2 regions of the Rhodococcus sp. 7Tela_A2 genome follow, and region 2 is predicted to be linked to the other one. Evidence: riboswitches for the same ligand, from Rfam matches in the RefSeq annotation. Region 2 holds a riboswitch; the other holds the start of a gene.
What was found. A riboswitch is a leader RNA that binds a small molecule or an ion and turns the genes downstream of it on or off. The one in region 2 is predicted to bind thiamine pyrophosphate.
Positions count from the first base shown of each region.

Region 1: it holds a riboswitch for thiamine pyrophosphate, as region 2 does, so the genes downstream of both, TVH25_RS16045 (TenA family protein) here and thiO (glycine oxidase ThiO) in region 2, are expected to answer to the same signal.

Region 1 is NZ_JAXION010000091.1:1,848-16,816, reverse strand. Features, by position in the region: partial or broken gene TVH25_RS16085 (T3SS (YopN, CesT) and YbjN peptide-binding chaperone 1) at 1-809, opposite strand, end outside; gene TVH25_RS16080 (ArsR/SmtB family transcription factor) at 1,111-1,464, shown strand; gene TVH25_RS16075 (SRPBCC family protein) at 1,506-1,949, shown strand; gene TVH25_RS16070 (alpha/beta hydrolase) at 2,013-3,014, opposite strand; gene TVH25_RS16065 (WS/DGAT/MGAT family O-acyltransferase) at 3,198-4,586, shown strand; gene TVH25_RS16060 (ABC transporter ATP-binding protein) at 4,606-5,346, opposite strand; gene TVH25_RS16055 (ABC transporter permease) at 5,343-6,149, opposite strand; gene TVH25_RS16050 (ABC transporter substrate-binding protein) at 6,130-7,116, opposite strand; gene TVH25_RS16045 (TenA family protein) at 7,140-7,853, opposite strand; TPP riboswitch at 7,846-7,942, opposite strand; gene TVH25_RS16040 (non-ribosomal peptide synthetase) at 8,070-8,390, shown strand; gene TVH25_RS16035 (carboxylesterase/lipase family protein) at 8,457-10,022, shown strand; gene TVH25_RS16030 (GNAT family N-acetyltransferase) at 10,056-10,352, opposite strand; gene TVH25_RS16025 (Type 1 glutamine amidotransferase-like domain-containing protein) at 10,374-11,003, opposite strand; gene TVH25_RS16020 (maleylpyruvate isomerase family mycothiol-dependent enzyme) at 11,009-11,851, opposite strand; gene TVH25_RS16015 (HIT family protein) at 11,848-12,288, opposite strand; gene TVH25_RS16010 (SIR2 family NAD-dependent protein deacylase) at 12,293-13,045, opposite strand; gene TVH25_RS16005 (DUF488 domain-containing protein) at 13,273-13,635, opposite strand; gene TVH25_RS16000 (Re/Si-specific NAD(P)(+) transhydrogenase subunit alpha) at 13,886-14,969, shown strand, end outside.
Region 2 is NZ_JAXION010000003.1:12,622-29,352, reverse strand. Features, by position in the region: gene TVH25_RS01110 (exodeoxyribonuclease III) at 1-201, shown strand, start outside; gene TVH25_RS01105 (GNAT family N-acetyltransferase) at 279-641, opposite strand; gene thiD (bifunctional hydroxymethylpyrimidine kinase/phosphomethylpyrimidine kinase) at 793-1,638, shown strand; gene TVH25_RS01095 (M20/M25/M40 family metallo-hydrolase) at 1,655-3,178, opposite strand; gene TVH25_RS01090 (ABC transporter permease) at 3,219-4,001, opposite strand; gene TVH25_RS01085 (ABC transporter ATP-binding protein) at 4,001-4,930, opposite strand; gene TVH25_RS01080 (thiazole synthase) at 4,981-5,781, opposite strand; gene thiS (sulfur carrier protein ThiS) at 5,774-6,004, opposite strand; gene thiO (glycine oxidase ThiO) at 6,001-7,065, opposite strand; TPP riboswitch at 7,062-7,174, opposite strand; gene thiE (thiamine phosphate synthase) at 7,203-7,895, shown strand; gene TVH25_RS01060 (NUDIX domain-containing protein) at 7,906-8,760, opposite strand; gene TVH25_RS01055 (hypothetical protein) at 8,893-10,248, shown strand; gene TVH25_RS01050 (glutamate ABC transporter substrate-binding protein) at 10,245-11,216, shown strand; gene TVH25_RS01045 (tetratricopeptide repeat protein) at 11,224-13,506, shown strand; gene TVH25_RS01040 (SRPBCC family protein) at 13,526-14,194, opposite strand; gene TVH25_RS01035 ((2Fe-2S)-binding protein) at 14,220-14,714, opposite strand; gene TVH25_RS01030 (xanthine dehydrogenase family protein molybdopterin-binding subunit) at 14,711-16,731, opposite strand, start outside.

The DNA of each region.
Region 1 (14,969 bases), on a different contig from region 2:
TGGTTCACCACGGCGAGACGGTCGTCGACGAGGACGAATTTCTGGTGGGGCCAGCGCCGATTGAGATCGGACACCACTTCCGCCGCCCGGGTGCGGCCGGTGATGGAATGGACGATCGGGGCGAACAGGTCGACCGACGCGCCACCCGGACCGACGCCGACGAACACCAGCACTCCGTCGATCTTGAGAATCAGATCGCCGTCCTCGTCCCAGGCGGGGCACTCGCCGATGCGGTCGTGCACGGTGGATTCGATCAGCTCGCGGATGTGGTCCTCGCTCACGGGTTCGACGGCGAGTTGGGAAAGCACCGCCGGGCGGCTCTCGGCCCGTGGCCCGGGCGGCTCGAACACCGGTGTGCGTCCCGCGCCGAACGTCTCGGACCGCAGGAACAACGGATGCGGCACGCCCCAGACCTCGCGCAGCGCACGGACGGACAGTTCGGCGAGCTGATCGGCCCACGCCAGCGGCCGGTCGATCCAGAACGCGGGGGATCCACCGTCTTCCGGGTCGTCGGCGCCACGCGACGGCGCGTGCAGCCCGAGTTCGAGCAGCAACGCCTCGTCCTCCGGGCGCAACCTGCGGTCGTCCGCGAGATGGGTGTTGGACGGCACCTCGCACCGCACCTGGTCTTCGTCCCATGCGTAGAACTGCACGCACGGCCCGGCGGGCCCGGCCGACTCCTCTGCGAGAGGCTCGAGTACCAGGCCGTCGCCGTCCTGCATGGCGGCGACGTGGTCGGCCAGTCGCGCGCGGAATTCCCGCCACGCCAGATCGACGTCGCGGTCGAAGCGGTTGTGCGCCTCGGCCATGTTCGGCCCCCTTCCTTGCTCCGGTCCCTTCTCAGGGCTTCGACCCGTGCCAAAAAACACTAGTCGCCCCTACCGACACCGCGCTCGGCACACCGCACCGACCGCACCGCTCCTGGCCGGACCGGCGGGAATGGGAGACAGGCAACCCGACCGGTGCGCAACCGATGGTTGCACTGTAGTGAGGGAAGGGCTAGCGTGATGTGCAACCACCAGTTGCATATGGAGCATGTATGGACAGAAAACCGGTTGCCGTCGAACTCGCCCCGTTCGGGGCCGAGACGGGCTGGGGGACTGCGACGCCATGAGTGTGTCGGTCGACGACGAACTGTGGTCGGCGATAGGGGATCCGACCCGTCGGCGGTTGCTCGACCTGCTCCTGACGGAGGGCGAGGGCACCGCAACAGGTCTCAGCGAACATCTCCCCGTGACCCGGCAGGCCGTCGCAAAACATCTCGGTGTGCTGGACCGGGTCGGCTTGGTGCACGTCGCGCCTGCCGGGCGGGAGCGCAAGTACCGGGTGGACGAGGTGCAACTCGCTCGTGCAGTCGCGCAGCTGTCCTCGGTGGGGTCGGGGTGGGATGCCAGGCTCCGGCGCATCAAGCGGGTCGCCGAGGCTCTCGAGCGTGAGACGGACCGGAACGGCACATCGCCGTGACGTGACGGAGACGCAACAACACCGGAAGGGAAGTACCCGAAATGGTAGACATCCTGCACAGGGTCGGGATCGAGGCGCCGGTGGCGCAGGTCTATGCCGCCCTGACCACCGCCGAGCGGCTTGCCGGCTGGTGGACGACCGACACCCGAGGTGACGGCGACGACGTCGGCGGCACGCTGCGATTCCGGTTCGGGGCCGGAGGATTCGACATGAAGGTCCTCGAACTCGATCCGGATACGCGGGTGCTGTGGGAGGTGATCGACGGACCCGAGGAATGGATCGGCACACACGTGTCCTGGGACCTCGAGCAGGTCGGCGACTACACCATCGTGCTGTTCGGCCATCGGGGCTGGAAGGAACCGGTGGAATTCATGCACCATTGCAGCACCAAGTGGGCACTGTTCTTGATGAGCCTGAAGTCGTTGATCGAAACCGGCACGGGCACTCCGGATCCCCACGACGTCAAGATCGACAACTGGAACTGACGTCTCTCTCGTCCCGTGCGGTGCGGGTTCCTCGTCACCCCACCCTGATCCCCGTGGGAATCGTCAACCCAGGGCGCGGACGAACCGCCCGACCTCCGAGAGTGCGCGCGTCCCCTCGGGGACCACTCCGGCGGCAGCCTGGAACACGTGGACCTGCTTCTCCCAGACCTGCACTTCCGCCGGCACTCCGGCCGCTTCGAGGCGCTCGCCCATCAATCGGGCATCGGTGTAGACCATCTCTTCCGAGCCGGTCTGGATGAGCGCGGGCGGCATGCCTGTGAGGTCGAGGTCCACGGGCGACACCACAGGCGCGTAGCCCTCGCCCCCGCGGCTCTCGGCGCGCCGCACGAGGCCGAGAAGGACGGGGACGGCACGTCGCGGAAACAGGGCGCACCGGTACGAGTTCGGGTGATCGAGTTTGGGGAACGGGTCGAGGTCGGTGAGCGGCGACAGCGCGACGGTGCCGGCCACCCGGCCGAGTCCGAGGCGCAGTGCCTCGTGTGCGACGGCGAATGTCAAGAAGCCGCCGGCAGAGTCGCCCGCGACGACGATCCGGTCGATGGGATATCCGCGGGAGAGCAACCACCGGAGGCCCGCGATCCCGTCCTCGACCGACCGGCGGATCGGATGACGTGGCAGCATCCGGTAGCCCACCGACAGCACAGGGGCCTGCGTTGCCGACGAGATCCGCGAGACGAGATTGCGGTGGGTCGCGAGCCCGCAGCACAGGAACGCTCCGCCGTGGAGGTAGAGAACGGCCTGCTGGTCGCCCGCGTTGCCGGTGTAGAGGAATTCCGCGCGGCACTCGGGCAATCGCACCTGGTGCCGACGGGTGCCCTGGACGGGACGAACCGAGAACGCGGCCCGGTCGACCAGCGGGGCGGGCCACGGAAGCGACGGCGTGAACGCCCATGCCTCGATGAACGGCCGGACAGTGCGCCGGACGGACATCGACAGCGCACGGGACTGCAGACTCACCCCGGCGAACTCGCGGACGAGAGGCGACCGCGGGGACGGGACCGCTGCTGTGTTCGGTACTGCTGCCTTCGGTACTGCACTACACATGGTCGCCGGCACCTCCTTGTACCGCTGCACCCGTGCGGCGGTACTCGTCGCTCGGCGCCCGGCGATGCGCGTCCGGTTCGGAAACGTGCGAACCCCGGATTTTCCAGAGTACCCCCGACGTACGATGCCGTGTGACGTGCGTTACATGAGGGACTGGCGAAGGGGGCAGAGCCCGTGGGGATCATGCCGGTGACCGATTCGATCTTCTTGCTCGCAGAATCGAGAGAGCATCCGATGCACGTGGGATCGCTCGAAGTGTTCACTCCACCGGAGGGTGCGGGTCCGGACTACGTGTCCGACCTGTACGCGCAGTTCCTCGCGACCGAGGTGGTGGACGAGGCGTTCCGCAAACGCCCCGGGCATCCCGTGTCCAGCCTCGGCTACCTGTGGTGGTCGGTCGACGAGGAGGTCGATCTCGAATACCACGTCCGGCACTCGGCGCTTCCCGCGTCGGGACGGTCCACGGACCTGTTCGCCCTCGTGTCCCGGCTTCACGGCACTCTGCTCGACCGGCATCGGCCACTGTGGGAGATGTACCTCGTCGAGGGGCTCGAAGGTGGACGGTTCGCGGTGTACACGAAACTGCACCATTCGCTGATGGACGGTGTGACGGGCCTTCGTCTGCTGCACCGCACGCTCGATCCCGATCCGGATTCCTCCGAGACGAGGGTTCCGTGGAACCTGCCGCATCACGAGCGCCCCACCACCGCGGCGACCGGCGAACAGGGCAACGGGCTGCTGTCCACACCGACCGCACTTGTCGGGGCGGTGCGGGGACTGGCCGGTGACGCGGTCGAAGCCGCCGCGGGCGTCTGGCGGGTCGCAAGCACCCTCGTGGGGCAGCGCAGCGTCGCGCTACCGTTCGAAGCCCCCCGGTCGATCTTCAACGTGCCGATCGGCGGCGCGCGGCGGTTCGCGTCGCGCTCGTGGCCGCTCGACCGCATCGCACGGGTGCACGACGCGGCGGACGCGACCGTCAACGACGTCGTGCTGGCCGTGTGTTCGGGTGCCCTCCGCGCGTTCCTGCTCGAACTCGACGCACTGCCCGAGGATCCCCTCGTCGCGATGGTGCCGGTCTCGTTGCGCACGGCCGACAGGATCGATGCGGGTGGGAACTCCGTGGGGGTGACGCTGTGCAATCTCGGTACCGATTCTCCCGACCCGGCCGAACGGCTTCGGGTGATTCGTGCCTCGATGAGCGAGGGGAAGGCGCTGTTCCACGGCCTGACGCCGGTCGAGGCTCTGGTCTGGTCGGCGGCCAACATCGCTCCGCTCGGTCTGACACCCGTACCCGGCGTCGTACGCTTCACGCCCCCGCCGTTCAACCTCATCATCTCCAATGTCCCCGGTCCGCGAGAACCGCTGTACTGGAAGGGAGCACGGCTGGACGGGGTGTACCCGACCTCCGTGGTGCTCGACGGGCAGGCCCTGAACATCACGGTCACCAACACCGACGGCTCGCTCGACGTCGGGATCGTCGGATGCCGCCGCACGCTTCCGAGTCTGCAACGGTTGCTCGGGCATATCGAGCAGTCGCTCACCGATCTCGAGGAAGCGTTCGGCGTGGTGTGAGACGCGTTCCGGCCGTGCGTCACCGGCCTTCGTGCAGCATCGACACCAGTTCGCGTTCGATGTCGACGAACGCAGGGTCGGTGAGGGTCCGCAGCGACCGAGGCCGCGGGAGCGGGACCCGGACCTGGTGACGGATGGTGGCCGGCCGGGCCGAGAGAACGAGGACGCGGTCGGAGAGCAGGATCGCCTCCCGGACGTCGTGGGTGATCATCAGCACCGTCCACCGGTCGCGGTCCCGGACCTCCTGTAGCCACAACTGCATGTCGGTGCGGGTGAGCGAGTCGAGTGCGCCGAACGGTTCGTCGAGCAGCAGTACATCGCGCCCCTGCAGGACGGTGCGGGCGAGTGCCGCTCGTTGCCGCATCCCGCCCGAGAGTTGACCCGGCCGAGCGTGTTCGAATCCGGAAAGTCCGAATGCGGGAAACAACGAGCGGGCCCGCTCCCGGGCCCGGCGTCGCGGGGTGCCCTGGACCTCGAGTCCGAGGGTGCAGTTGTCGAGGACGCTGCGCCAGGGAAACAGCAGATCCTTCTGTGGCATCAGCGCCACCCGGCCGGGTGCTGCGGGAGTTCCGCCGATGGAGACGGCGCCGGCGTCGGGCGTGTCGAGTCCGGCGATCACACCGAACAGCGTGGATTTGCCCGACCCGCTGGGTCCGATGACGGAGACGAACTCTCCGGCCGCCACGTCGAAGTCGATACCGTCGAGGACGGTGTTACCGCCGAACGACCGGCGTAGGCCGGTCACGGACACCGCGCTCACGGCCGGGTCTCCGGCGTCGATGCCCACGGCGCGACGAGTCGCTCCGCGGCGTAGGTGAGCAGATACAGGAGCAGGGAGACGGCCGCGGTGACGGCGACCGCCGCGAGCACCAGGTCGGTGCGGAAGGAGTTTTTCTGTGTCGCCATATAGATACCGAGTCCGGAAGTGGCACCGACATATTCGGCGAAGACTGCTCCGACCACCGCGTAGGTGATTCCGATACGCAACGACGTGAAGAAACGGGGCAGTGCCGAGGGGAGTCGCACGTACCTGAACTCCTGCCGGCGACTGGCGCCCATGCTTCGCATCAGCGCGCCGGCTTCCCGGTCGGCTGCCGCGAAACCCTCGATCAAACCGATCGTCATCGGGAAGAACGTGGCCAGGGCAATGACCAGGATCTTGGGCAGCAGACCGAATCCGAACCAGATGATCATCAACGGTGCGATCGCGATGATCGGGAGCGTCTGCGACACCACGAACAAGGGTACGAACGCGCGCCGCAGCCAGCCGGAGAAGTCCACCGCGACCGCGAGTATCCACGAGATCACCAACGACACGGCGAACCCGGCGAGGGTGACCTGCAAGGTCGCCGCGGCGTGGCCGGCGAGATCGGCGCGATGCGCCCATCCCTGCGTGAGAACCCGGCTGGGAGGGGGCAGGACCTGTGGCCGGATGCCGGTCGTCCGTACGTACCATTCCCACCCCGCGACCATCAGCACGGCCACGGTCGCGGCGGGCAGCAGGGCGTGCAGACGTCCGGCTGTGCCCCTCCGCCAAGTCTTTTCAGGGAGCAAGGTAGGCATCGGTGAAGTAGGCCGACCAGTCGGGCTCCTCGGTCAGTGTGGCGCCGTCCGCTCCGGCGAGCAGGCCCGCCTCGAACAGGAACCGGGAGTATCCCGACCAACGCTCGAGATCGAGTGTGCCGACCTGCCCGCTGTCGTCGCGCATGTAATCCGCCGACAACATCTGCTGACTCTCGAAAACGAGCGATTCGTCGGTGAACAAGCCGGGATTGGCGTCGATGAGGTGTTGCGCTCCGCGCTGCGGATCGTCCGCGGCTATCCGGTACCCCTGCTGCAGGGCCTGGATGAACGCCCGGGCGCTGTCGGGATGCTCCGACATCCAGGTCTCGTTGCCGTCGACCACGATCGAGTAGGCGTCGGGGAACCCGTAGTCGCTGTGCGCGAAGTACCGCATGGGCAGGCCGCGGTGTTGCGCCTCGAGGCCTTCCCAGGCGACATACGACACGGTGAAGTCGGCGGTACCGGAATACACCGCCTCGTACGCGGAGGTGCCCAGCACGACCGAGGTGAATTCCCCTGTGCCACCGTCGTTGCGGATCACCTGACTCAACGTTTCGTTGTCCCCGGGATCGCCGAACCCGGCATAGGTGAGACCGTCGAGGTCCCGGGGGGACTGCAGGTCGGCCCGGTCCGCCCGCACGCCGATCGCGGTCGCGCGGTGTTGCAGCGGGGCGAGGACGGTGACGGTGTCCGACCCCGCGGCGCGGGAGAACGTCGCCTGCGAGTGTGTCGAGATTCCGAACTCGGCGGCCCCGGCGTCGACCAGCAGATCCGGCGTGGTGTTGCTGTACGGCAGGATTTCGACGTCGAGTCCGGCCTGCTCGAACAGTCCTTCCCGAATGGCCACGTAGAGCCCGGTGTGGTTGGTGTTCGGAGTCCAGTCGAGGGCGAACCGGATGGTGCCGTCCGAGGCAGGATCGTTCGCGCACGCGGGCACGGTGGCCAGCGCGCCCAGAGCGACGAGCAAGACTCCGAGGCGGTGGCCGAGCCTCACGAACCGGGCCAGGGACGAGTGTCGAGGGCGTCGGCCCAGAACATGAGTTCGTACCGGGTGGCGATCGTGAACGCCTCGGCCATTGCCTCGCGGTCGCGGTCCGTGGCGGCTGCGCCCGCCGCGTCGACGAGTTCGCGGGCCGTCGTGGCCGATGCCCGGAACGCCTCGTCGTCGTATGCGGCCACCCACTGTGCGTACGGGTGTGCGGGATTCGCGGAGAGGACATCTGCCGCGTGAACTGCGAGGTCGCGGGCTACTTCGGCATAGATCCAGAAGCAGGGCAGCACGGCGGCGGCCCCCACCGGATACGGCGCGGTGGCGACAGTCGCCGTCAGATACGACACGTAGCCCAGGCACGCCGGGGAGTGTGTGATCGGCCCTGATGACGGGGGCAGCACGCCACCGGAGAGCAGGGTGTTGTGGAGAACGGATTCCTCGGTGGCCGCGGTGGCGGCACTCGTCGCCCAGAACGCCCCGGTGCCGGCGTCCGGCGACTTCGCGGAGAGCAGCGCGAGGGCCTTCGAGTAACCCGCGAGGTACAACGCGTCCTGCTCGATGTAGGTGCGGAACGCGTCGAGTGGCAGGGTTCCGTCACCCAGGCGACGCAGGAACTCCAGGTCGTCGATCGCGGCCCGGAGGGGACGCGTGTGGTCGTGGAGAAAGTCGGTGAAACGGCCCGGGGCCGGGGAACTGTGTGCAGGCACGGTCATGCCGAAACATCCCTTCGTCAGAATTACCTGATCAGGTTCGACGGGTGTGATCTCAGCCCCGCAAATGCGGAGCACCCCGTGTCGGTCTCCGCGACCATAGCACCAGTTGCCGGCGGCACGAAGCCCCCTGCCCCTGCAGTCCCATTCTGCTCAATTCGGACCAAACTCTCTGTATGTTAGTGGGACCGAGAACGACCGTTCGACGAAGGCGGGGATGTGCAGAAGTTCGAAACCAGTTGGCCCGCAATGTCGGAACTTCCCCGAATGCTCGCCGGCGCCGTCCGCTGCGAGCCGGAGGGGGTCGCGCTGACCCGGGGTTCGGTGGCAGTCACCTACCGCGAACTGCACCGTGAGGTCGAGGCACTGAATGCCGCGATGGGCGTTCTGCTCGGCCCGGCATCACTGGTCCCGATCGCGCTGGCCACCGTCCTACCCGAACTGTCCGAGACGCATACCGGAGAACTCCGTCGCGCTCTCGACGAACTCGTCTGCAGGCTCGTCGACCACGAGTCCTGCCCCCAGGCGTCCGCTTCCTGACCTCCCGTCCCACCCGGTCTCACCGGAGTCGGTCTGCCCGCGTAGCCGTGATTGGTACGTTGGCGAATGGTCGGGTCATCGGGAGGTCACGTGGACACTGCAACGCTCACCGTCGACTGCAAGTACGGGCAGGTACGCGGATACCGCGACGGCCCGGTGTTCTCGTGGAAGGGCATCCCGTACGCAGCGTCCACCGGGGGCGCCCGGCGTTTCCGCTCGTGCGAGCCACCCACACCGTGGGACGGCGTGCTCGACTGTGACAGATACGGGCCCATCGCTCCGCAGAGCCGCCAGAGCCCCATCCGCATCGAGCCGGGGATGACGATGGGGGAGGACTGCTTGTCCCTCAACATATGGGCGCCCGAACCCGACGGCCGAGCACGGCCCGTGATGGTGTGGATCCACGGCGGCGCGTACGTGCTGGGATATTCGGGGCAGAAGATCTACGACGGGCGCCTGCTGTGCGAGACCGGCGACGTGGTGGTGGTGACTCTCAACTACCGGCTCGGGCCTCTCGGGTTTCTCGACCTGTCGTCCTTTTCCACTGAGGAGACCACCTTCGAAAGCAACGTCGGACTGCGCGACCAGATCGCAGCGCTCGAATGGGTGCGAGACTGTATCGCAGGATTCGGCGGAGATCCGGACGACGTCACCTTGTTCGGGGAGTCCTCCGGAGGCGGTTCCGTCACCACCCTGATGACCGTCCCTCGAGCGGAAGGCCTCTTCCACAAGGCCATTGCGCAATCGCCTCCCGCTACCTCCGTCTACGGGCGCGAACGCGCCGCCATGGTTGCCGAGCGTTTCCTCGAGATTCTCGAACTACCGCGATCCCGCGTCGGGGAGTTGCTCACCATGCCCACCGATACGCTCGTCGAGGCATCGGAAATCCTCGTCGGCGAAGTGCCGACGAAGGTGCCCGGCACCCTGGCGATGACGCCCGTCGTAGACCGCGATCTGGTGCCGAAGTATCCGGTCGCCGCGTTCCAGAAGGGTCTGTCGCACCGCATTCCGCTCATCATCGGCTCCAACAAGGACGAACCGTCCATCTTCAGATTCATGAAGTCGCCTCTGATGCCGGTGAACGACACCGCGATCCAGGCAATGTTCAAGGCGCTCGCCGACGACCGGCCCGACCTCGAACCGGACCGCCTCGCCGATATCATCGCTGCATACCCGGACCTCACGAAAACCAGTGGCGCGCTCGCACTCTCGGGCGACGCGGGTTTCCGGATGCCGGTGGTCTGGGTTGCCGAGGCGCACAGCGTGCACTCTCCGACATGGGTGTATCGCTTCGATCACGCCACCCCGATCCTGCGCGCCGCGCGGATCGGCGCGGGCCATGCCACCGAATTGCCGTATGTGTTCGGTAATTTCGGAACGCTCGGGCGGGACCCCACGTTCTGGCTGGGCGGCAGGAAAGCGGCGTCGGAGGTGGCGGAACGTATCCGGCGGCGGTGGCTGGCGTTCGCACACCACGGTGTGCCGGCGGCGCTGGACGGATCCGCGCACTGGCCGCCCTACGAGCCGGAGCACAGGCTGACGCTGCTGCTCGACGCGCAGGACTCCGTCGTCGCCGACCCGGACGGTGCGTTGCGGCAGGCATGGGGCAGTCAGGTGATGGGCTTCAACTGACCGCCGGACCGTCCGGGTGCGGCGCCCGGCCGGTCAGTTGCGATATTCGGGGTGCTCCGCGACGAACTTCTCGACGTACGAGCACGACGTTCCGATCTTCAGACCTTCCTTGCGGGTCTCGTCGAGGGCGAACCGCACGATTTCTGCGGCGAGCCCCCTGCCCCGGAAGTTCGGGTCGGTGACGGTGTGGTCGAAGTCGCGCAGGTCGCCGCGCTGCGAGTAGTCGGCATAGGCGGCGAGGGAGTCGCCCAGGTAGAGCGCGAAGCGGGACTGTTCGGGCAGATGCTCGACACGGGTGTCGGTGCTGCCGGACTCGGTGTGCTGTGTCATGTTCTCACCGTACCGCCGGAGTCACCGCGGGTCGGTCTCCACGACGAGCGCGTCGTCGTCCGTCAGTGCGACGAAGGGAATTGCGTTGTCGCGCATGTACCGCAGGCTTTTCTCGATTCCCTCGTCGGCCAGTGCGGACGCGCCGGCGTGCGGAACGACGGCATGATCGATCCATCCCAGACCATCCCAGACGACCTCCGTTCCGCACGTGGTGCGCACCTCCTCCGGATCGTCGGAGAACTCGATTCCCCGCAGCGACGGAGTCACCACGCAGGCACCGGCGCTGTACCCGGCGTACGCCAGTTCGTTGCTGCCGACGAGATCGGTGAGCACTGCGTCTGCGCCGCTACGCGCCAACTGCGCGCGCAGCACGAACGTGTTCCCACCGCGCACCCACACCGCTGCGAACCCGCGCAGCCGGGCACGCAGCGAGTCGGGGTCGCCGAGGTGGTCGCGCAGATCGATCTCCTCGGGGACGAATCCCCGCGAGCGAAGCGGTTCCCTCTCGCTCGTGACCGCGGAGCGGCGGGCGGCCGGCGGCCACGCGTCGGCCGCGTTGGCGATCACGGCGATGCGGCCCGGGGGACCGACCACGCGCAGGAACTTCGACGGGTCGGACCCGAGCCGGTACGACGAGAGGAACAGTCGCACGGGAATCAGATGGTGAAGGCGAGGTTCTCGACGAGGCGGCGCCCGACGGCGGTATCGCCACCGAGCGTGATCTCGTCGAGTCGGTCGACTGCGCGCACCCGTCCCCCCGCCAGTCGCACGAACAGACTCGAGTCCATCGCGATCGTCGTCGTCGGGGGGCCGGACAATTCGGGCACGGCCGTGGCGCGCCCGTCCACCTCCACGTGGATGGTGCGAGCGAGCGGTCCGCTCAGCTCGAGGGTGATGCGCGCGCCGTCGGGTGCCTTACCGAGTTTGCCGAACACGAACGGCACCGCACCGAAGATTTCGGCAGAACCCAGTTCGCCCCGCGGGCCGCCTTCGTCGCCGGGCGCACCGATCGCATCCCGGATGTCGAGTTCGTGGAGCCAGCAGTCGAAGATGCGGATGCGCATGAAGCGCCCGTAGGTCGCCCGGCCCACCGGCGTGTCCGCGGGCGCCTCGAAATCCTCCTGCGTCATCGCCGACAGTTGCTCGGTGCGGTGCGCGACGATCTGCCGATACTGCGCGAGCACCTCCGAACCGGGCGTTCCACGCAGCGACTCGACCCAGTGTTCGTTGAAAGCACCGATCTCGTTGCGCACGTGGGCGAGCGCATGCACGTCGATGTTCACGTGCGGCGCCTCGATCCCGGCCAGCATCGACTCGGTGCCGATCAGGTGAGCGACGATGTCCTTGACCGTCCAGCCCGGAAGATTCGTCGGCGTGAACCACCCGTCGCTGTCCAGGGCGGCCAGCAGCGAGTCGATCACCGCGAATTCCTCGAGCAGGAGCGGCCGGATGGTGTCGACGGGAAAATCGACTGCGGTGCTGCCCGGTTGTGACGTCATGAGTTCTCCTCGGAGGCGAGACGGTCGAGTCCTGCGCGAATTGCCGCCGCGGTGGCGTCCGGATTCTGGGCTCGCCGGCGGACCAGGCCGACGCCGAGGCGAATACGGTCACCCTTCCTGCGGGGAATCACGTGCAGGTGCGTGTGGAAAACGGCCTGGAACGCGGCGCGGCCGTCGTTGAGTACCAGGTTGGTGCCGTCGGTGGTGAGATCCGAGCGGCTGAGTGCGCGCGCGAGACGATGTCCGGCGCGGAACATCGAGGCACCGAGTTCGGGTTCGAGGTTCTCGAGCCGGGAGACGTGCTCACGCGGCACGACGAGTACGTGTCCCCGCGCAACCGGGCGGGCGTCGAGGAAGGCGACCACATCGTCGTCCTCGTAGACCCGCGCGGCCCGTGCGGACCCTGCCACTATGTCGCAGAACACACAGGAACCCATCGCGTCACTCTAGCGTCCCCACGGCGGCCACCAGACCGGGCAGCCCCACCGCTGCCGTGGTCCGCCAGACAGCCTCGACCCGGGACGACAACTCGGTGTCCTGGGGGTTGATCTCGACGACCGGAACGCCGTGCCGGTCGGCCAACTCGGGCAGTTCCGCCGCCGGGTACACGATCCCCGAGGTGCCGACGACGAGCAGCACATCCGCGACGCGCAGGGCGGCGACTGCCGCGTCCCAGGGTTGCCGGGGCAGCATCTCGCCGAACCAGACGACCCCCGGGCGCCCGGCTCCTCCGCACGTGTCGCACGTCGGGGGCGCGATGCGCTCGAGCGGTTCGCGGGGCGGTGCGGGCAGGTCCATCGGGCGCTCGCACTCGCTGCACCGGGGTTCGAAGAGACTGCCGTGGAGGTGTGCGAGAACGGTGCTGCCGGCGCGCTCGTGCAGGTCGTCGACGTTCTGGGTCACGATCGCGACCTTTGCGGTGCGTTCCCATTCGGCGAGCGCGTGATGACCGGCGTTGGGAGCGACCTTGCGCACAAGCGCGACCCGCCACTGGTACCACGCCCACACCGCGTCCGGATCGGCGTTCCAGGCCTCGGGGGTTGCGAGGGCAGCAGCGTCGAAGTTCTCCCACAACCCCGTCAGCGCGTCACGGAAGGTGGGCACGCCGCTCTCGGCGGACATTCCGGCGCCCGTGAGCACCGCTACGCGGCGCGCGCCGCGAGTGAGATCGAGGACCGCCGCAGGAACATGCATGGAGTCAGGGTAGAAGAGTGCCCGGACCTCCGGACGGATTCCCGGCACTGCCGGGATCGGCGGGAGCGCGGACGCAGCGGGAACACGGCGACTCCGGGTCGTCGAGGACCAGGCCGCAGTCGGGGCAGACGAGGTGCAGCAGGCAGGCCGGTTCACCCCCGTCGTCCTCCCTCGGTACACCGGTCATTGCAGGGCGTCTCTTTCCTGTCAGTGCTTTCTCTGATGCGTCAGTGCTCTCTCAGATAGTCGGCGAGCACCCGCGCACCGCTGTGCTCGACGTCGCGTGTAGCGGTGAGCAGCACGAGCGCCCGTCCGTCCGCCCGCTCGTCGAGACGGGCGATGGCGTCGCCGGCCGCAGGAGATGCCAACTCCGTGCGGTAGCGGTCGCGGAATTCCGTGAACAGAGAGGTGTCGTGGGAATACCACTTGCGAAGATCTGTCGAGGGAGCGAGGTTCTGGGCCCATTCGTCGTAGTGGAAGGCGTCCCGTCGGAGGCCCCGTGGCCAGAGACGGTCCACGAGAACCCGGAACGGCTCCTCGTCGGCGGGGTGGTCGTAGACCCGTTCGACGGTGACCGTGCGGTGTGGCATGGCGTTTCCTTTCCGCGTCGTGCGCTCACAGAATTTGCGGCAACCTTGTGAAGTGAGGTGTGTCACATTCTTGCATCATCTTGCTGTTCGGACTCGATTCAGACGATTCGTGCAAGTTGCAGGTCGCGTGCCGTCCCGGTAGGCCTGCATAGAGTCACCACGAGTGCAGGCCGTCACATGGCCCGATCGCACGCACATCTCGCCGCCGATCGCGGCGCCGCGCACTTCATCGACGCAGGAGTCAGAGAAATTGAGTACCGAAGGATCGAATACGGGGAGCGGAGCGCACCGCCGTCCGACCGTCGGCGTGGTTCGTGAAACCCACGACGGTGAGCGGCGTGTCGCGCTTGTTCCGAAGATCGTGCCGTCGCTGATCGCCAAGGGCCTCGACGTGATCGTCGAAGCCGGTGCGGGTCTCGGCGCCCTCATACCCGACGCCGCTTACAAGGAAGCGGGCGCTCAGATCGGCGACGCCTGGTCGTCCGACGTGGTCGTCAAGGTCGCACCACCCACCGACGCGGAGATCGCCCGGCTCGGCTCGGGACGCCGGCTCATCGGTTTCCTCGCGCCGCGCAACGCCGACAACCAGATCGGTGCGCTCGCTGCTGCCGGTGTCGAGGCGTACGCCGTCGAGGCCATCCCGCGCATCTCCCGCGCCCAGGTCATGGACGCACTGTCGTCCCAGGCCAATGTGGCCGGCTACAAGGCTGTCCTGGTCGCCGCGAACGAATCCACGCGGTTCTTCCCGATGCTCACCACCGCGGCGGGCACCGTCAAGCCCGCCACGGTGCTGGTGCTCGGCGTGGGCGTCGCCGGCCTGCAGGCACTCGCGACCGCCAAACGGCTCGGCGGCCGCACCACCGGCTACGACGTCCGCCCCGAGGTCGCAGATCAGGTGCGCTCGGTCGGTTCCCAGTGGCTCGACCTCGGCATCGACGCCGCAGGCGAGGGCGGATACGCCCGTGAACTCAGCGACGACGAGCGTGCCCAGCAGCAGCAGGCGCTCGAGGATGCCATCAAGGGCTTCGATGTCGTCATCACCACCGCGCTGGTGCCCGGCCGTCCCGCTCCGCGCCTGGTGACCGCCGCGGCCGTGGAGGGAATGCGGCCGGGCTCGGTCATCGTCGACCTCGCCGGCGAGACCGGCGGCAACTGCGAGCTCACCGAACCGGGGCAGACCGTCGTCAAGCACGGAGTGACCATCTGCTCGCCGCTGAATCTTCCCGCGACGATGCCGGAGCACGCGTCAGAGCTGTACTCGAAGAACGTTGCGGCCTTGCTCGAGCTCATGCTCGACGAGAACGGCACGCCGGCCCCGGACTTCTCGGACGAGA
Region 2 (16,731 bases):
GGCCGCGGGGTGTACACGTACTGGGATTACACGCAGTTGCGGTTCCCCAAGAAGCAGGGCATGCGGATCGACTTCGTGCTCGGTTCTCCCGCGTTTGCCGCACGGGTCACGGGCGCCGAGATCGACCGCAACGAGCGCAAGGGCAAGGGCGCGAGCGACCACGCTCCGGTCATCGTCGATCTGGCGGACGAACCCGCGTAGCGACGTCGGTGTCCCGAAGTCCCATGGCCCGGAGTTCCGCGGCAGGGAGCCGGGCTGTGAGTCCGGCTGCGAGGAGGTCAGGCACCCCGCCTGCGCGCGACCGGACCGGGCGAGACCACGACGTTCTCGTAACCGCCGTGTGAGTCGAGGTAGCGCTGGACATAGGTGCAGATCGGCCGGACCCGCCAGCCGCGTTTCCGTGCGATATCGAGGGAGCCGCCCACCAGGACGGCCGCGAGTCCGCGGTGACCGAAGTCTTCCACGATCACGGTGTGCATGAAGTCCACGATCGGATCGCAGGGCCCGGGCACTCCGGACGGGCAGTTGGTGTCGTAGTAGCCGAGTATGCCGACGAGATCTCCGTTGAGCCGCAGTTCGAAGCGGTTCTGGTCGGCGTTGTCGGACACATCGGCGCTCGGCGTACTGGTGTCCAAGAGCATCTCCAAGCGGTGTTTTCCTGATCAAACTGTGACCTGGACCACTATAGAACACGTTCCTGCAAGAACCTCCGAGCTCCCATTCTTTCGTGACGGGCCCGCCGTGGAGCCGCTGCCGAGGGTGAGCCCCCACAGCCTCGGTAGGGTGAGCGCCGTGGAACTTCTGCCCTTGTCAGCTGCCGGTGAAACGCCGGTTCGCGCCCTCACCATCGCCGGCACCGACTCCGGCGGCGGCGCCGGCATCCAAGCCGACACCCGGACCATGGCGATGTGCGGTGTGCACGCGTGCGTCGCGGTCGCCGCGGTCACGGTGCAGAACTCGGTGGGAGTAGAGGGGTTCCACGAGATTCCTGCCGAGACCGTCGCCGCACAGGTTCGGTGCGTCGTCGACGACATCGGCATCTCGGCTGCCAAGACCGGAATGCTCCCGTCCACCTCGATCATCGAAGCCGTCGCCGCCGTGTGCACCGAGATGGGCATCGGCCGCGATCTGCCGGTACCGCTCGTCGTCGACCCGGTATGCGCATCGATGCACGGCGACCCGCTGGTCCATGCCGATGCACTCGACGCGATCCGTTCGGTGTTGATCCCGCGGGCCACCGTCGTCACCCCGAATCTGGACGAGATCCGTCTCATCACGGGCATCGACGTGGTGGACGACCCGTCGGCGCGGCGCGCGGCCGAGGCCCTGCACGCTCTCGGTGCGCAATGGGCCATCGTCAAGGGCGGGCATCTGCGCACGTCGTCGTCGAGCACCGATTTGTTGTTCGACGGGGATCGGTTCCTCGAATTCACCACCCCCCGGATCGACACGGGCAACGATCACGGCGGCGGCGACACCCTGGCCGCCGCGATCGCCTCGGCTCTCGCACACGGCCGGTCGGTGCCCGACGCGGTGGCGTTCGCGAAGGAGTGGATCACCAAGTGCCTCGAATGGTCGTACGACCTGGGGCGCGGACACGGACCGGTCAACCCGTTGTGGCGGCTACAGGAGAAGTGACCGCAGCCGGTGCGGGTTACTCGGTGAACGCCTCGCGTGCCTGCACTCGTGCGTCGCCGACGGGCACCCCGTCCGGCCCATCCACCGACAACGCGTAGAACGCCGTGCCGTACCCGACCGCCGCCGCGGCTGCGGCGAGCGCGGCGCGGTCCACGTTCGCGACGTCGTCCTCGGCGGTGTGGTAGTTCGGGTCGAATGCCTCCCCGCCGGTACCGCCCCACAGCTCCGCCTGTTCGGCGGTCTTCACATCGTCTGCACCGCTGAACACCCCACCGGCGGGAATGCCGACGGCGACGAACGGTCCGTAATCGGACCTGCCGTCGAAATCGGTGCCCGACACGGTGATGCCGCGCTCCGCGAAGAATTGTGCGAACGTCCGCTCGATCCCCGCCGATCCCTCCGGCCCGGGACCTTCCCCTTCGCCGTCGGAGTCGTCTCCGTCGAAGACGAGGTACCCGGGGTTCGGGGAGCCGAGCATGTCGAAGTTGAGATACAGCGCGATGTCGCGGCGTTCGTCGTCGGACAATCCGTCGATATAACGAGCGGATCCGACGAGCCCGACTTCTTCCGCTCCCCAGAATGCGAAGCGCACCTTGTTGGCAACATCCGGTTCCGCGCCGAGTTGCAGTGCGGTTTCGAGCACGGAGGCGACTCCCGTGCCGTTGTCGTTGATGCCGGGCCCCTCCGGGACGCTGTCGAGATGTGCGCCGACGACCACCACATTGTCGGCCGCGCCGGTGGAGGTCTCGGCGATCACGTTGCGCGAACGCTGCCTCTCGGTCGTGGTGTCGAGAGTCAGATTCACCGAGGATGCCCCTGCGACCGTGTCGGCGTCCTGCCGGGCGAGTCCTCCGACAGGTATCCGGGGTTTCTCGTCTTCGGCGAGTCCCGCATCGGACAGCGGCCCGTCCTCGTTGTTGACGACCAGCACCGCGGCCGCTCCCCGGTCCGCGGCGACCTGCTCCTTCACCGAGAACGTGCACGCACCGCGGTCGACGAGTACCACCGATCCGGAGACGTCGAGGCCGTCGTAGTCGGTGGGCTCACAGCCCGGCGTCTCGTCGGCCGGAATCCGCACGGGGCGCACGGTGAGTCCGTCCGGCCCGGTCGAGGGCGAGAAGCCCAGCGCGCGCACGCCCACGGGGGTGCCGTCGATGTCGAGGGTCTCGGTCTCCACGTCGAACCCGGTCACGTCGAATTCCGGTGTCTGCACCTCGAACCCGGCGTCGCGCAACCGGCCGGCGACGTAGTCGACACTCGCGTCGTATCCGGGGGTGCCGAGCGCGCGGTTGCCGTCGTTCTCGCCGGCGATGCGTTCGAGTTCGCTCAGATGTGCGGTGACCGCCTCGATCTGCACCCGGTCGGCGATCGCGTACGGGTCGAGCGACGGCGGTGCCTGCCCGCTGGGGGAATCGACGCTGCCGGAACCCCCGCTGCCGGAACCACCGCCCTCGGTACTGTCGTCGGCCGCACATCCCGCGACCGACAGGACCGCTACCGCGATCGACAACCCCGCCCGTCCCCACCGTCCGCGCGCCATGGGCAGAGCGTAATCGACCGGTGGGGTCCGCGCGTGGTGCTCAGGCGTCCCGCTTGTTCACCACGACCAGTGACACAGCGAACACCACAGCCGTGAAAACCGCGAAATACACGAGGGAACCCCATGCACCCCAGTGGAATTCGATGCCCTGCTCCATGCTGAGGAAGTTGTTGGCGTTGGCGAAGGGCAGGAACGGTTGGATTTCACGTCCGACCGATCCGAACAATCCGAACAGCGACTCGATGAGCAGTGGCCACAGCAGCAGCAGCGCGATCGTCCCGGCGGACTGGCGCAGCAGCGTACCGACACCGATCGCGAGCACCACACAGAGGAACGCGTAGAGCGGAATTCCGTAGATCGCCCGCCACGCCGGCTCGCCGCTGAGTACGAGATCTCGTCCGGCATCCGGTCCCGCCAGCATCTTCGCGAGAAGGAACGACGCGAGACCGAGCACGCCGGTGAGAATCGCGCCGAGCACACCGATGAGCGCGGCCTTGACCGTCAGGAGGAGCGTCCGGTTGGGCGTGGCCTGGAAGGTCGTGCGGATGACGCCGAACCGGTATTCGCTGGTGACCGACAGTGCTGCCAGGATCATCAGCACCAACACGCCGAATCCCGTGACACCGCTGACGGCGACGTCGACAGTGGGATAGAACTGCATCAGTTCGTCGTCCGCGGTGAGCGAACTGCGCGCGACCGAACCGAGAACCGCGGCCAGGCCCAGCCCGAGCGCGACGATCACCACCGTGCACCACAACGGCGACTGCACCGAGGTGAGTTTGATCCGTTCGGCCCGCAGCGTGTCGAGCACGGTCCCCGCCATCACAGTCCGCCTTTCATGACGTCGTCGGTTCCGGTGCCGTGGAATTCCACGTGGCCCCCGGTGAGTTTCATGAATGCGTCTTCGAGCGACGCGTTACGGCTGGACAGTTCGTGCAGCACGAGTGATCGCGACGCGGCGAGTTCACCGACCTCGGCAATGCCCACGTTCGGCACCAGCAGCGCCCCGTCCTCTTCGCGGACGGTGTACCCCCGCTCGGTGAGGGCGCTGCGCAGCTCGCCGGCAGAAGGACTGCGCACCACGACGACCGATTCGGAGGCCCGGTCCACGAAGTCCTTCACCGACGTGTCGGCGATCAGGCGTCCCCGCCCGATGACGATCAGATGGTCGGCGGTCTGTGCCATCTCCGAGAGCAGGTGGCTCGACACCAGCACGGTGCGACCCTCTGCCGCAAGGGCGTGCATGAAGCGCCGGATCCACATGATGCCCTCCGGGTCGCGCCCGTTGACGGGCGCGTCGAAGAGCAGCACCTGCGGGTCGCCGAGCAGCGCCCCGGCGAGACCGAGCCGCTGCGACATGCCGAGAGAGAACCCACCGGCGCGCTTCCCGGCGACTTCGGTGAGACCGACCTGGCGCAGCACCTCGTCCACGCGGGAGGCCGGCAGGCCGTTGGACGCCGCGAGCCACCGAAGGTGCGCACGCGCCGTCCTGTTGGGGTGCACCCACTTCGCGTCGAGGAGCGCTCCCACCGTCTGGAGCGGCCGTGTCAGGCTGCGATACGGCTTGCCTCCGATGAGCGCGCTGCCCGAGGTCGGGCGGTCCAGGCCCAGGATCATGCGCATCGTCGTCGACTTCCCGGCGCCGTTGGGGCCGAGAAACCCGGTGACGATGCCGGGGCGGACCGTGAACGTCACATCGTCGACCGCGGTCGTGGACCCGAAGGTCTTGGTCAGTCCGGTCACTTCGATCATGGGCCATACTCTGCACGATCGGGACCGCGCGCGCAGCTACCGCCCCGTCATCAGGGTTCGAGAGGCGACGACGCCTGCGCCCAGAACCGTTTCGGAATCCGTCCGGCATGGCGTGCGCGGAATCCCGCTTCGACCGCGTGCCGCATCGCCGAGGCCATCAACGCGGGTTCTTTCGCGCGCGTGACCGCGGTCGCGAGCAGCACTGCGTCGCAACCGAGTTCCATTGCGAGCGCGGCGTCCGACGCGGTGCCGATTCCGGCGTCCAGGATCACCGGCACCCCGGCCGCCTCGACGATCATCTCGATGTGATGCGGGTTCGCAATGCCCAGGCCCGTCCCGATGGGCGAGCCGAGCGGCATGACCGCGGCACAGCCGATGTCCTCGAGCCGGCGCGCGAGCACGGGATCGTCCGTCGTGTACGGCAGGACCACGAACCCGTCGTCGACCAGTTGTTCGGCAGCCGCGACCAGTTCGATCGCGTCGGGGAGCAGTGTCCGCTCGTCGGCGATGACTTCGAGTTTGACCCAGTCGGTCTCGAGCGCCTCACGTCCGAGTTGCGCGGTGAGCACGGCTTCCTTCGCGCCGCGGCAACCGGCGGTGTTCGGCAGCAGCGCGATCCCCAGCCGGCGCACCAGGTCGAGGACACCGGTGCCCGATGTCGGATCGACGCGGCGCATCGCGACGGTCGTCAGTTCGGTTCCGGACGCGACCAGCGCGTCTTCCAGCGCAGCGAGACTCGCCGCTCCGCCCGTTCCGGTGATCAGCCGGGACCCGAAGGTGCGGTCGGCGATGGTCAACGGGGGCAGGTCCGCGGCCGGGTCGCCGGGAGGGCCGTCGAGGAATTCAGCCACCCTGGACCGCCGTGAGAATCTCGATCTGTGCGCCCGCGGCGACCCGCTCGCTCCAGCGGCTGCGGGGGAACACCACGCCGTCGACTGCGACGGCGAGGCCCTTCTCGGGCAGCCCCATACCTGCCAGCAGTTCCGACATCGTCGGTGCCACCGCGAAGTCTTTGTCCTCACCGTTGACGGTGACGCCCACCTGAGTTCGGTTCGACCCGGTTCCGTTGGTCATTGCGCTACCACTTCCGTAAATCGTTGAGGGGAAGCATGCTTCACCTCGGACAAGGGATCTTCGGACAATTCTGCGAGCACTGCGTCGACGGTCAGGGGTGTGAGCAGCACGCCGTTGCGGCCGTGTCCCGTCGCGGCGATCACGCGTTCCGACAACCGCCCGATGAGCGGAAGGTTGTCCGGTGTCATGGGGCGCAGTCCCGCGCTCGCCTCGTGGAGTTCGTACTCGCCGATCGCCGGCAGCAGTGCCTCCGCATCGGCGATCAGGTCGCGCACCCCCGCGACGGTCACCTGCGTATCCGCCGCCTCGTACTGGGTGGCACCGACCACGAGACCGTCGCGGCGGGGTACCAGGTAGGCGGGTCTGCCGTGGACGTTGCCCCGGATGGTGCGCTCCGGAAGCGGAGTCGCTCCGGGGCGCATCCGCAACCGCAGGATCTCGCCCTTGACGGGCCGTACCGGCAGGGCCGGCCACAACCGGGAGGAGGCGGAACCGGCCGCGAGCACCACGCGATCCGCGTCGAGGTCGGCGAGGTCGGCGACCGGCGCCTCGGAGAATCGGACACCGGCATCGACAGCGGCACGACGCAGGGCGACGACGAGCGCCCGGTTGTCCACGGACAATTCCGCCGACGCGAGCAAACCGAGACGGATGCGAGGCCCGAGGGACGGTTCGAGGTCTCGCACCTCCGCACGGGAGAGCACCCGCATCTCGTGGCCCTGCGCCTGAACCCACTCGGCGACCGTGCGCAGGTCCGCGGCGTCTGCGGCGTCGAGAGCCACCGTCATCGACGCGGTGGAGGTCACCAGGTCGATGCCGGTCCCGGACCGGAGGAGTGCCGCGAACTCGGGCCAGCGCTGCAGCGACGCGGCACCGAGTTCGAGGACGTGGCCTTCGCCGGGCCACCCTTCGGACAACGGGGCGAGCATTCCGCCTGCCACCCAGGACGCACCCGAACCGGGATCCGGATCGTGGACGGTGACGACATACCCCGAGCGGGCCGCGCGCCACGCGATCGACAGACCGATCACTCCGCCACCCACGACTGCCACTGTTGTCATCGGTCCACCTCACTCCCTGCGCCGGCATGATCCGGTTCAGGTCATAACGGTCGGGGCCGGCAGGCCCCCTCTCAGCCCCGTGTACCTCGGGACTCCCGTGTCGTATCTCGTCTACCCGAGAGGTTACCGTCTTGACCGTGACCACCTACCGCGGCAACCATCCCGACCCCCGTGGGCGTCTCGCGACCGCCCGGCTGTACCTGTGCACCGACGCGCGCCGCGACACCGGCGACCTCGCCCGTTTCATCGACGAGGCGCTGACCGGCGGTGTCGACATCGTTCAGCTGCGCGACAAGGGTTCGGCGGGTGAGAAGAAGTACGGCCGGCTCGAGGCGCGTGACGAACTCGCAGCCCTGTCCATCCTGGCCGACGCATGCGCGCGCCACGGTGCGTTGCTGGCGGTCAACGACCGAGCCGACATCGCCCTTGCCGCGGGTGCCGACATCCTCCACCTCGGCCAGGGCGACCTGCCGGTCGAGCATGCGCGAAGCATCCTCGGCGACGACATCGTGATCGGCCGGTCGACCGGCACCCGCGGGCAGGCGTCGCTCGCCGACATCGAAGAGGGAGTCGACTATTTCGCGTCGGGTCCGGTGTGGGACACCCCGACCAAACCGGGTCGTCCGGCAGCGGGTCTGAGCGTGCTGCGAGAGGTCCACAAGTCGCATCCGCGCAGGCCGTGGTTCGCGATCGGCGGGATCGATCTCGAGCGGCTGCCTCAGGTCCTCGACGCGGGCGCCACCCGGATCGCCGTCGTGCGGGCCATCACCGAAGCCGCCGATCCGCGCGCCGCCGCAGCGGCGCTGAAAGCCGCGCTGCCCACACCGTGAACGGCGCGCTCTAGAGCCACGCCAGGACAGCGGACGGGGGCAGTGTCACCGCGTTGCCGGGAAGCCGGTCACGAAGTCCGCGGTCGGCGGTGACCACGACCGTGACCCCCGGGTCGACCGCGGTCGCAGTACTTGCCGCGAGGCGGGCCAGTTCGTCGTCTGCGCTCCCCTCCGCGGTGTGCACGGGAATGCGGGCGTCGTCCGTCGCCGCACCGCGGGCAGCTCCTTCGAGGACCGCCTCGACCTGCGGCACCCATCCGAACAGGCCGTCCGGAAGCTCGACGGTCCGGGGAAGGACGGCGGCGAGATTCGCGAGCAGAGCACTCGTCGCGCCCGGACGATCCCGCCACCAGCCCGTCGGCCCGGTCGAGCCGAGGACATTCGCGGTGTCGAGCAGCATCCGTACCGGGCGGGTGCGCAGGGCGGGCCACGCCTCCGCGAAACCCGCGTGCAACGGCATCTCGCCGACCTGCTCTTCGGGCACCCAGCGGAGTTCGGTGCTCTCACCGTTGAGCGTGGTGTCGAGCGGAGCAGCAGCGTCGGCGACGACCGTGGTGTAGGTCCACCCGCCCACCGACCCGGAGGTGACCCGCACGGCACGCACGGCGAGTGCCGTCACCTCGATCCCGGCCTCCTCGTGCGCTTCGCGGACCGCCGCGTCGACGGTGCTTTCGTGCGAGTCGCGAGCGCCGCCGGGCAGTGCCCACGTTCCGCCCTGATGACTCCACGCCGCCCGGTGCTGCAGGAGAACAGCGGGAGTCCCGTCCGGAAGCGGCGCGCGCAGGAGCAATCCGGCGGCACCGTGCCGTCCCCACCGCTTGTCACCGTCCGGCCCGACGGCCCAGCCGTCCCCGTCACCGCGCATCCTGTCCGCTCCCTGGTCCCAGCCGTCACGGAAGTGCTCGGGCGAGGAGATCCCGTGTCCGTGGTCGGCACATTCTTTCGCGTGCTGCTTATATGCTCCACAAAACCGGCAACCTGAGAAGGGGGTTATGCGGTGGATATTCGCCTGACCCCTACTGTTCTACCGGTCGAGAACCACAACCAGCGTACCGAGGATCCCAAAAACCCGGTTGTACGCGCTGCCCGCCGACGCGGCAGCACGTTGCAGTCCACTCCCGTGCTCTTCGCGGTCCTCGCGGGTGTGCTCGCCGTCCTGCTCGTCGCGTCGTGCGTGGTGACGGTGCAACTCGTGGGCGCACGGCAGGACACGCACGGCCGGCTCCTCGCGACGACCGAACCGCTCGCGAACGCTTCCCAAAACCTGTACAGCGCGCTGTCCGTCGCGGACGCCGCCGCGGTGACAGGGTTCATCTCCGGGGGCATCGAGCCCGCCGAGGTTCGGGAGCGTTATCTCGACGCCCTCGCCGAGGCCTCCGACCATCTCGTGATCGCCGCGGCCGGTCTCACCGCGGACCAGGCCCACAGCACCCGCAACCTCACCGAGATCGGACGCATGCTGCCCGTCTACACCGGGCTGATCGAGACCGCGCGCGCCAATTCGCGCGTCGGCAATCCCGTCGCCTCCGCCTACCTCGGGGAAGCGTCGTACATGATGCAGTCCGTGTTGCTGCCCGCGGCGCAGGAACTGCAGTCGGAAGGGATCTCCGCGGTCGAGGCCACTCAGCGTGCCGCGGTGCGGCCACCCTGGCCGGCGATCGGACTGCTGCTCGTCACCGTCGCCGCGCTCGTCGCGGTTCACATGCTGGTCAGCCGCAAAACCCGCCGCACGTTCAATCTCGGTCTGCTGGTGGCCATCGCCGCGGCCGGGTCGCTGCTCGCCTGGCTTCTTGTCGCGGGACTGGTGTCCTCCGACGCCACCGAACGCGCCCTCGAACAGGGCGCCGAACCACTGGCGGTCCTCACGGAGAGCAGAATCCTCGCCCAGCAGTCACGCACCGCCGAAACGCTGCTGCTGGCGCAACGCCACTCCACCGGCGCGTACGACGGAACGTACGGCGAGCGGATCACCCGGCTCGGGGAACTTCTCGAACGGTACGGCGGCGCCGACCCGACCGAAGCCGGGGCCGAAGCGGTACAGCGTGCGCAGGCAGCCCGCGACGCGTGGATCAATTCTCATGCGCGCACGACGGACGCTCTCGAACGCGGCGACTACGAGGCCGCCGTCGTCCTGGTGATCGGACCCGGCCCGGACGAATCCACCGCACAGTTCACAACACTCGACGGTGCCCTCTCGACCGCCATCGCAGAATCACGTACCGAACTACGCGACAACGAGTCCCGTGCCTCCCGCACATTGTCGGGGCTCGTTCCGGCCGCCGTGATCCTCGTCGTCATCGCGCTCACGGGAAGCGGCATCGGACTGTGGCGACGGATCAGGGAGTACCAATGAGATCGCGCCGCACCTCCGCCTTCGCCGCTGCACTGTGTGCCACTGCTGCTCTCGTATCCTCTTGCGGCACACAGCCTTCCCCTGGTCCCTCCGTCGTCGAGACCGCCGAGAGAACCTTCCCGCTTCCGGAAGGCGCCAGGATCGCCGAACCGTCCGGGCCGACATCCGCCTCACCGGAATGTGGTGACCCCACCGCGAGCCTGCGCCCGAACGGCGCCGACTCCGGACCGACCCTCGACGCGATCCGCGCCCGGGGCCGCCTGATCGTCGGACTCGACGCCGGGAGCAATCTGCTGAGTTATCGCGACCCCACCACCGGTGACATCACCGGCTTCGATGTCGACATCGCTCGTGAAATCGCCCGTGATCTCCTCGGCAGTCCCGAATCGGTCGATTTCCGGATTCTCAGTTCCGCCGAGCGCGAGGAGGCGCTGCAGACTTCGACGGTGGACATCGTGGCGAAGACGATGAGCATCACGTGCGCGCGTCGCGAACTCGTGGACTTTTCCACAACCTATCTGCGCGCCGAGCAACGTGTGCTCGTGGTCAGAAATTCCGGGATCCGCAACGTCTCCGACCTCGTGGGGCGACGCGTGTGCATCGTCGACGGCACCACTTCGCTCGAGCGGATGCGCGAGGTACAGCCGTCCGCGTCGATTCTGACGGTCCCGTCCTGGGCGGACTGCCTGGTGGTGCTCCAGCAACGGCAGGTCGACGCCGTGAGCACCGACGACACGATCCTGGCGGGCTTCGCCGCCCAGGACCCGTACGTCGAAGTCGTCGGGGACTCGCTGCGCACGGAACCGTACGGAATCGGGATCACCCGGGGCAACGACGACCTGGTTCGGTTCGTCAACCGCACACTGGAACGTATCCGCTCGGACGGCACCTGGACCGCGCTCTACGACAGGTACCTATCGGTACTGGGGCCCGCGCCGGAGCCACCGGCACCCACGTATGTGGATTGAGGAAGTGATGTCCGCCAACCGCACGCCCGACGACGCAGACTCCGCTTCCACGAGCGCGCAGAGCGAGACCGCGCCGGGGCAGGGAACGCAGCGGGCCCCGCTCCCGGCCACGGGTCCGTCCGAGCGTTCGATTCCCTCTCAGCGTTCCTCGAGCCGGCGTACCCGGCCGCGCGGAACGGGCCGTCGCCGCATCGCAGGACTGGTCGACGTCCCGGTCGCTGCGCCACAGGACCCGATGCACGCCGTGCTGCGCACGCCGCATGTCGCGGAGGGGAAACGGTTCTGCTGGAAGTGCGGCGAACCGGTCGGGCGCAGCACACCGTCCGGCCCGGGACCGACAGCGGGCACCTGCCCGCGGTGCGGGTCGCCCTACTCCTTCACCCCTGTCCTGCAGCGCGGAGACCTCGTGGCGGGCCAGTACGAGATCCAAGGGTGCCTCGCGCACGGCGGGCTCGGCTGGATCTACCTCGCTGTGGACCGCAATGTCAGCGATCGGTGGGTTGTCCTCAAGGGTCTGCTGCACTCGGGTGATGCGGAGGCGCAAGCCGTCGCGGTCGCCGAGCAGCAATTCCTCGCGGAAGTCAGCCACCCGAGCATCGTGCGCATCTACAACTTCGTCGAGCACCCACTCCCCGACGGCACGCCGATGGGTTACATCGTCATGGAGTACGTCGGCGGGCACACGCTGAGGGAAGTCCTCGACACGTACTCGAAGCCACAACGGATGCCGGTGGAGCAGGCCATCGCCTACATGCTGGAAGTTCTTCCGGCGCTGCAGTATCTGCACGAGATCGGTCTCGTCTACAACGACCTCAAACCCGAGAACATCATGGTGACCGACGAGCAACTCGAACTGATCGACCTCGGCGCCGTGGCAGGCATCGAGGACTACGGGTACCTGTACGGCACCCCCGGATATCAAGCTCCCGAAATCGTGCGGACGGGTCCCACCGTCGCCAGCGACATCTACACCGTGGGCCGCACGCTCGCGGTACTCACCTTGGAAATGCCCTCGGAGAAGGGCCGGTACCTCGACGGACTGCCCACACCGGCAAAGGCTCCGTTGCTCGCCGAATTCGACTCGTTCCACCGCCTGCTCCTGCGCGCGACGAACGCGGATCCAGCCCTGCGGTTCTCGTCGGCCGACGAGGTTGCCGGCCAGCTCACCGGAGTGCTCCGTGAAATCCTGTCGCAGCAGACCCGCACCGAACATCCCGGGTTCTCCACGATGTTCAGCCCGCAACGCACGACCTTCGGCACCGATGAGGATGTGGCTCGCACCGACGCGCTTGCCGACGGAGTCGATCGTACGGTGGTGCTCTCCCCTCGCGCCGTTACGGCGGCGCTGCCCGTGCCGCTGCTCGACCCCGCGGATCCGAGTGCCGCCCTTCTCACCGCAGCCGTGCACAGCGAACCCCAGCAGACCCTCGACTCGTTGCGGCACGCCCGAGACAACGGACTCGAGCGCGTGTCCGGAACCACCGACGCCGCGTTCTCCCGCGAGATCACTCTCGCCGAAGTGCGGGCCAATCTGGATCTGGGGCGCGGCGAACAAGCCATCGAGATCCTCACCCGGCTCGAACGAGAGACCGGCGCCGATTGGCGTATCGACTGGTACGCCGGTAACGCTGCCCTGCTACAAGAAGACTACGAAGGCGCATTCGCCCGCTTCGATCGGGTGCTGCAGGCATTGCCGGGTGAACTCGCACCCAAACTCGCGCTGGCCGCCACCGCGGAATTGACGCTCGAACACTGGGAGAGCGATGATCCCGCGTCCTGGCGTGCCTTCTGCGAGAACTTCTACCGCACGGTGTGGCGCACCGATCACAGCGTGGTCAGTGCCGCCTTCGGCCTCGCCCGCCAACTCGCGGGCAGCGGCAGGACCGGCGACGCGGTCGACGTCCTCGACCAGGTTCCCCACACGTCACGACACCACAACGTCGCGAACATGACCGCAGCGCTGATCCTGCTGCGTCACGGCAACATCGACGAGCTGACCGATGCCGACCTCCTCGACGCCGCGAAGCGTGTGTCGTCGTTGCCCGCCGACGAGGGCCGCGCCCTGCAGATGCGCGCCCTGGTTCTCGGCACCGCCCTCGAATGGATCCGGGCCGGACGATCCCCCCGGCGTGACCACGGCCGGATCCTCGACAGCCGGTTCACGGAGAACGGTCTGCGCCGCGGCACCGAAGCCGCCCTTCGCGAACTCGCCCGCAAGTGCCCCGAGCGCGCGCATCGCTACGTCCTGGTCGATCTCGCGAACGCCATCCGTCCCCGCAGCCTGATCTGACATCGGTGACGGCGGGTGCCTACCGCCGGCGGAAGGCACGCGTGACGAGCCAACCTTCCACCATGCCTGCAAGAAAGACTGCGGTCACGAGCCCGTATTTGCGAGCCGGTGCAGGAATCATGGCCAGCGCATCGAATTCTCCCGCTACCGATCCACCTCCCGGAGCAGCGAACTGTTGTGGCGCACCAGTGAAATGGGATGTGTGTGTAACCGGCACGGACGCAGCCGCCGGCACCGCTTGGCCACCGGCCAGCATCGCGCCGAGGTTGACAGCGAACTGTTGCAGCACCTTGTTGGACACGGCCACGATCGCGCCCTTGCCGAACGAGACGATCTTGCCGCTGATCACCAGGTCGGTAACGAGTGTGAGCCGCGATCCGTTGCCGACCTGTTCTACGGTGATCGCTACCTCTGCCTCCGCGTCACCATTGCCGTGCGAGTCGGCACCCTTGGCCGCGAGCTTCAGTGTCCTTGCATCCCGGTCGATCTCGAGGAAACGAATGGTACCGGAGTAAGACGCACTGATCGGCCCGACCTTGACCTTGACTCCTCCGAGGAACGTGTCACCGTCCTTGCCGGTGATCGCTGCGCCGGGTACGCACGTCGCCACCTTTTCGACGTCATCGTTGATCAAACGAAATACGTCGTCGGCTGCCGCATCGATGTCGAGTGTATTGGTCAATAACACAGCATTTCTCCGTTCGGGTCTGACGTCAGGGCTTCAGGCAACCGGCGCAGCGACGCTGCTCGGCACAGGCATCGATCGCCTCGACGATGGTTTGATATCCGGTGCAACGGCAGTAGTTCGACGCGACCACCTCGCGGATTTCGTCCTTGGTGGCGTCCGGATTCTCGGCGAGATAGCCCTCGGCGAGCATCAGAAAGCCCGGTGTACAGAACCCGCACTGCAAACCGTGGTGGTCGGCGAACGCCTGTTGCAGGTCGGTCAGTATCCCGTCGCTGCCCAGCGACTCCACTGTGCGGACCTCGGAATTCTCTACCTGCGCAGCGAAGGTGAGGCACGCGCGGGCGGGCTTGCCGTCGATCAGGACTGTGCACGCGCCGCATACACCGTGCTCACATCCCACGTGCGTACCGGTCAACCTCAGATCGTGTCTCAGCACGTCCACCAGCGTGCGGCGCGGTTCAGTGATCACCTCGTGATGCACACCGTTGACGGTCAATTCGAGCAGTTGCTTGTTCGTCATGCGATTCCCTTCGCCAAAGCGTGCTGAACGGCTACCGGTGTGATGGGCGTGTTGTTCAGTTCCACACCCGTGCGGCGCAAGCCGTCATTGACAGCATTGAGGACTGCGGCGGGCGCACCGATCGTCCCTCCCTCACCGGCACCCTTGGCACCGGATTCGGTGAACAGACAGGGGGTTTCGAGATGGTGGATCCCGACCTCCGGTATCTCACAGGCTGTCGGTACCTTGTAGTCGATAAAGCTCGCGCACAACGGGTTCCCGTTGTCGTCGTACGAGACCTGCTCGAACAACGCACCCGCAATGCCCTGGGCGATACCGCCACGGCACTGCCCTTCGACGACTTTCGGGTTGATGGCGACCCCGCAGTCCTCCACGCAGAAATACCTGAGAATCTCCACTTTTCCGGTGCCTTCGTGCAGTTCGACCACGACACCGTGCGTCGCGTTGGAGAACGTTCCGTCGTTGAACACGTCGAAACTTGCAGTTGCGGACAATCCGGGATCGACGCCTTTGGGCAGCAACTGCGCACGGAGATAGGCCACGTCCGCGATGTCCTGATAACTGACGAACTTCGAGTGGTCGTCGATCTGCCGGACGCGACCGGAGGCGAGTTCCACATTATCGCTGCGGGTCTCCAGCAGGTGCGCCGCAATCTCGCACAGTTTCCGGCCGAGTTTATCTGCCGCGACGGACACGGCGCTCCCGCCGATCGTGATCGAGCGCGAAGCGAACGAGCCGAACCCGTAGGTGATCCGCTCGGTATCGCCTTGCACGATCTTGACCTGCTCTACCTGGACACGGAGACGATCTGCGACGATCTGCGCCATCGTGGTCTCGTGACTCTGGCCATGGTTCATCGTGCCCGTGGTGGCTGACACTGTCCCGGAGACATCCATGCGGACCTCCGAGATGTCGAATCCGGGCACGACTTTCATCTTCCGTGCTGCGAATGCCGTGCTTCCATAACCAGTACGTTCACTGAAACACGAGTAGCCGATCCCGACGTGCCGGCCTTCCGCTTCCGCGCGTTCCCTGAACTCGTACCAGCCTTCGTCGCGAAGGGCTTTCTCACACTCGTCGAGCGCCTCCAGGTAGGAGCCGGGGTCGTAGGTCACGTTGTTGATCCCCGTGTACGGGAACGCCGTGATCACGTTGCGACGCCTGATCTCCACCGCGTCGAGACCCAACTCCCGGGCAGCTCTCTCGAACAGCCGCTCCATGACCATCACATACTGGGGCCGGCTCACTCCGCGGTACGGGGCAGTGGGGGTCTTGTTGCTGAAGATCGACCGTCCCCGGACACGGTAGGCAGGCACCTGGTAGACACCGGGCATTTCGGCTGCGGCCATCAGCGGTTCGATGCCGGCGGTGAACGGGTAGCAGGAATACGCACCCATGTCGCAGATCACGTCGGCGTCGAGCCCGAGAATATGTCCGTCGGCGTCGAACGCGGCACGCACGTCGTACTGCTGCTCGCGGGCGAGGAACGACGCGGTCAGAGCGTCCTTGCGGTCCTCGATCCATTTCACCGGTCGGCGCAGCTTCAAAGCGGCGGCGGCAACGGCGATCTCCTCGCGCCCGACCACACATTTCTGGCCGAATCCGCCACCCATGTCGGGAACGATCACCCGGACCTGACGCTCGTCGAGCCCGAGGCAGTGGGCCGTCACGGTGCGTACCTGGTGGGGAATCTGCGTGCAGATATGGATGATCAACTGCTCGTCGCGGTCGTCCCAGTATGCGATGCATCCCCGCGTCTCGAGTGGGAGCGCGTTCTGGCGCCCGGTGCGCGACTGCACCGATACGACCGTGTGCGCGGCATCGAAGATCTCGTCGATGCCCTCGGTCGCGAACATCTGCACGTCCACCACCGTGTTGTTCACCGCCTCGTCGTGCACCAGCGGCACGCCCGGTGTGAGCGCCTGATCCGCAGAGGTCACCGCGACAACGGTGTCGTAAGCCACCCGGGCGGCTTCGAGTCCGTCCTCGACGGTGTAGGCATCGTCGGCGACGACGA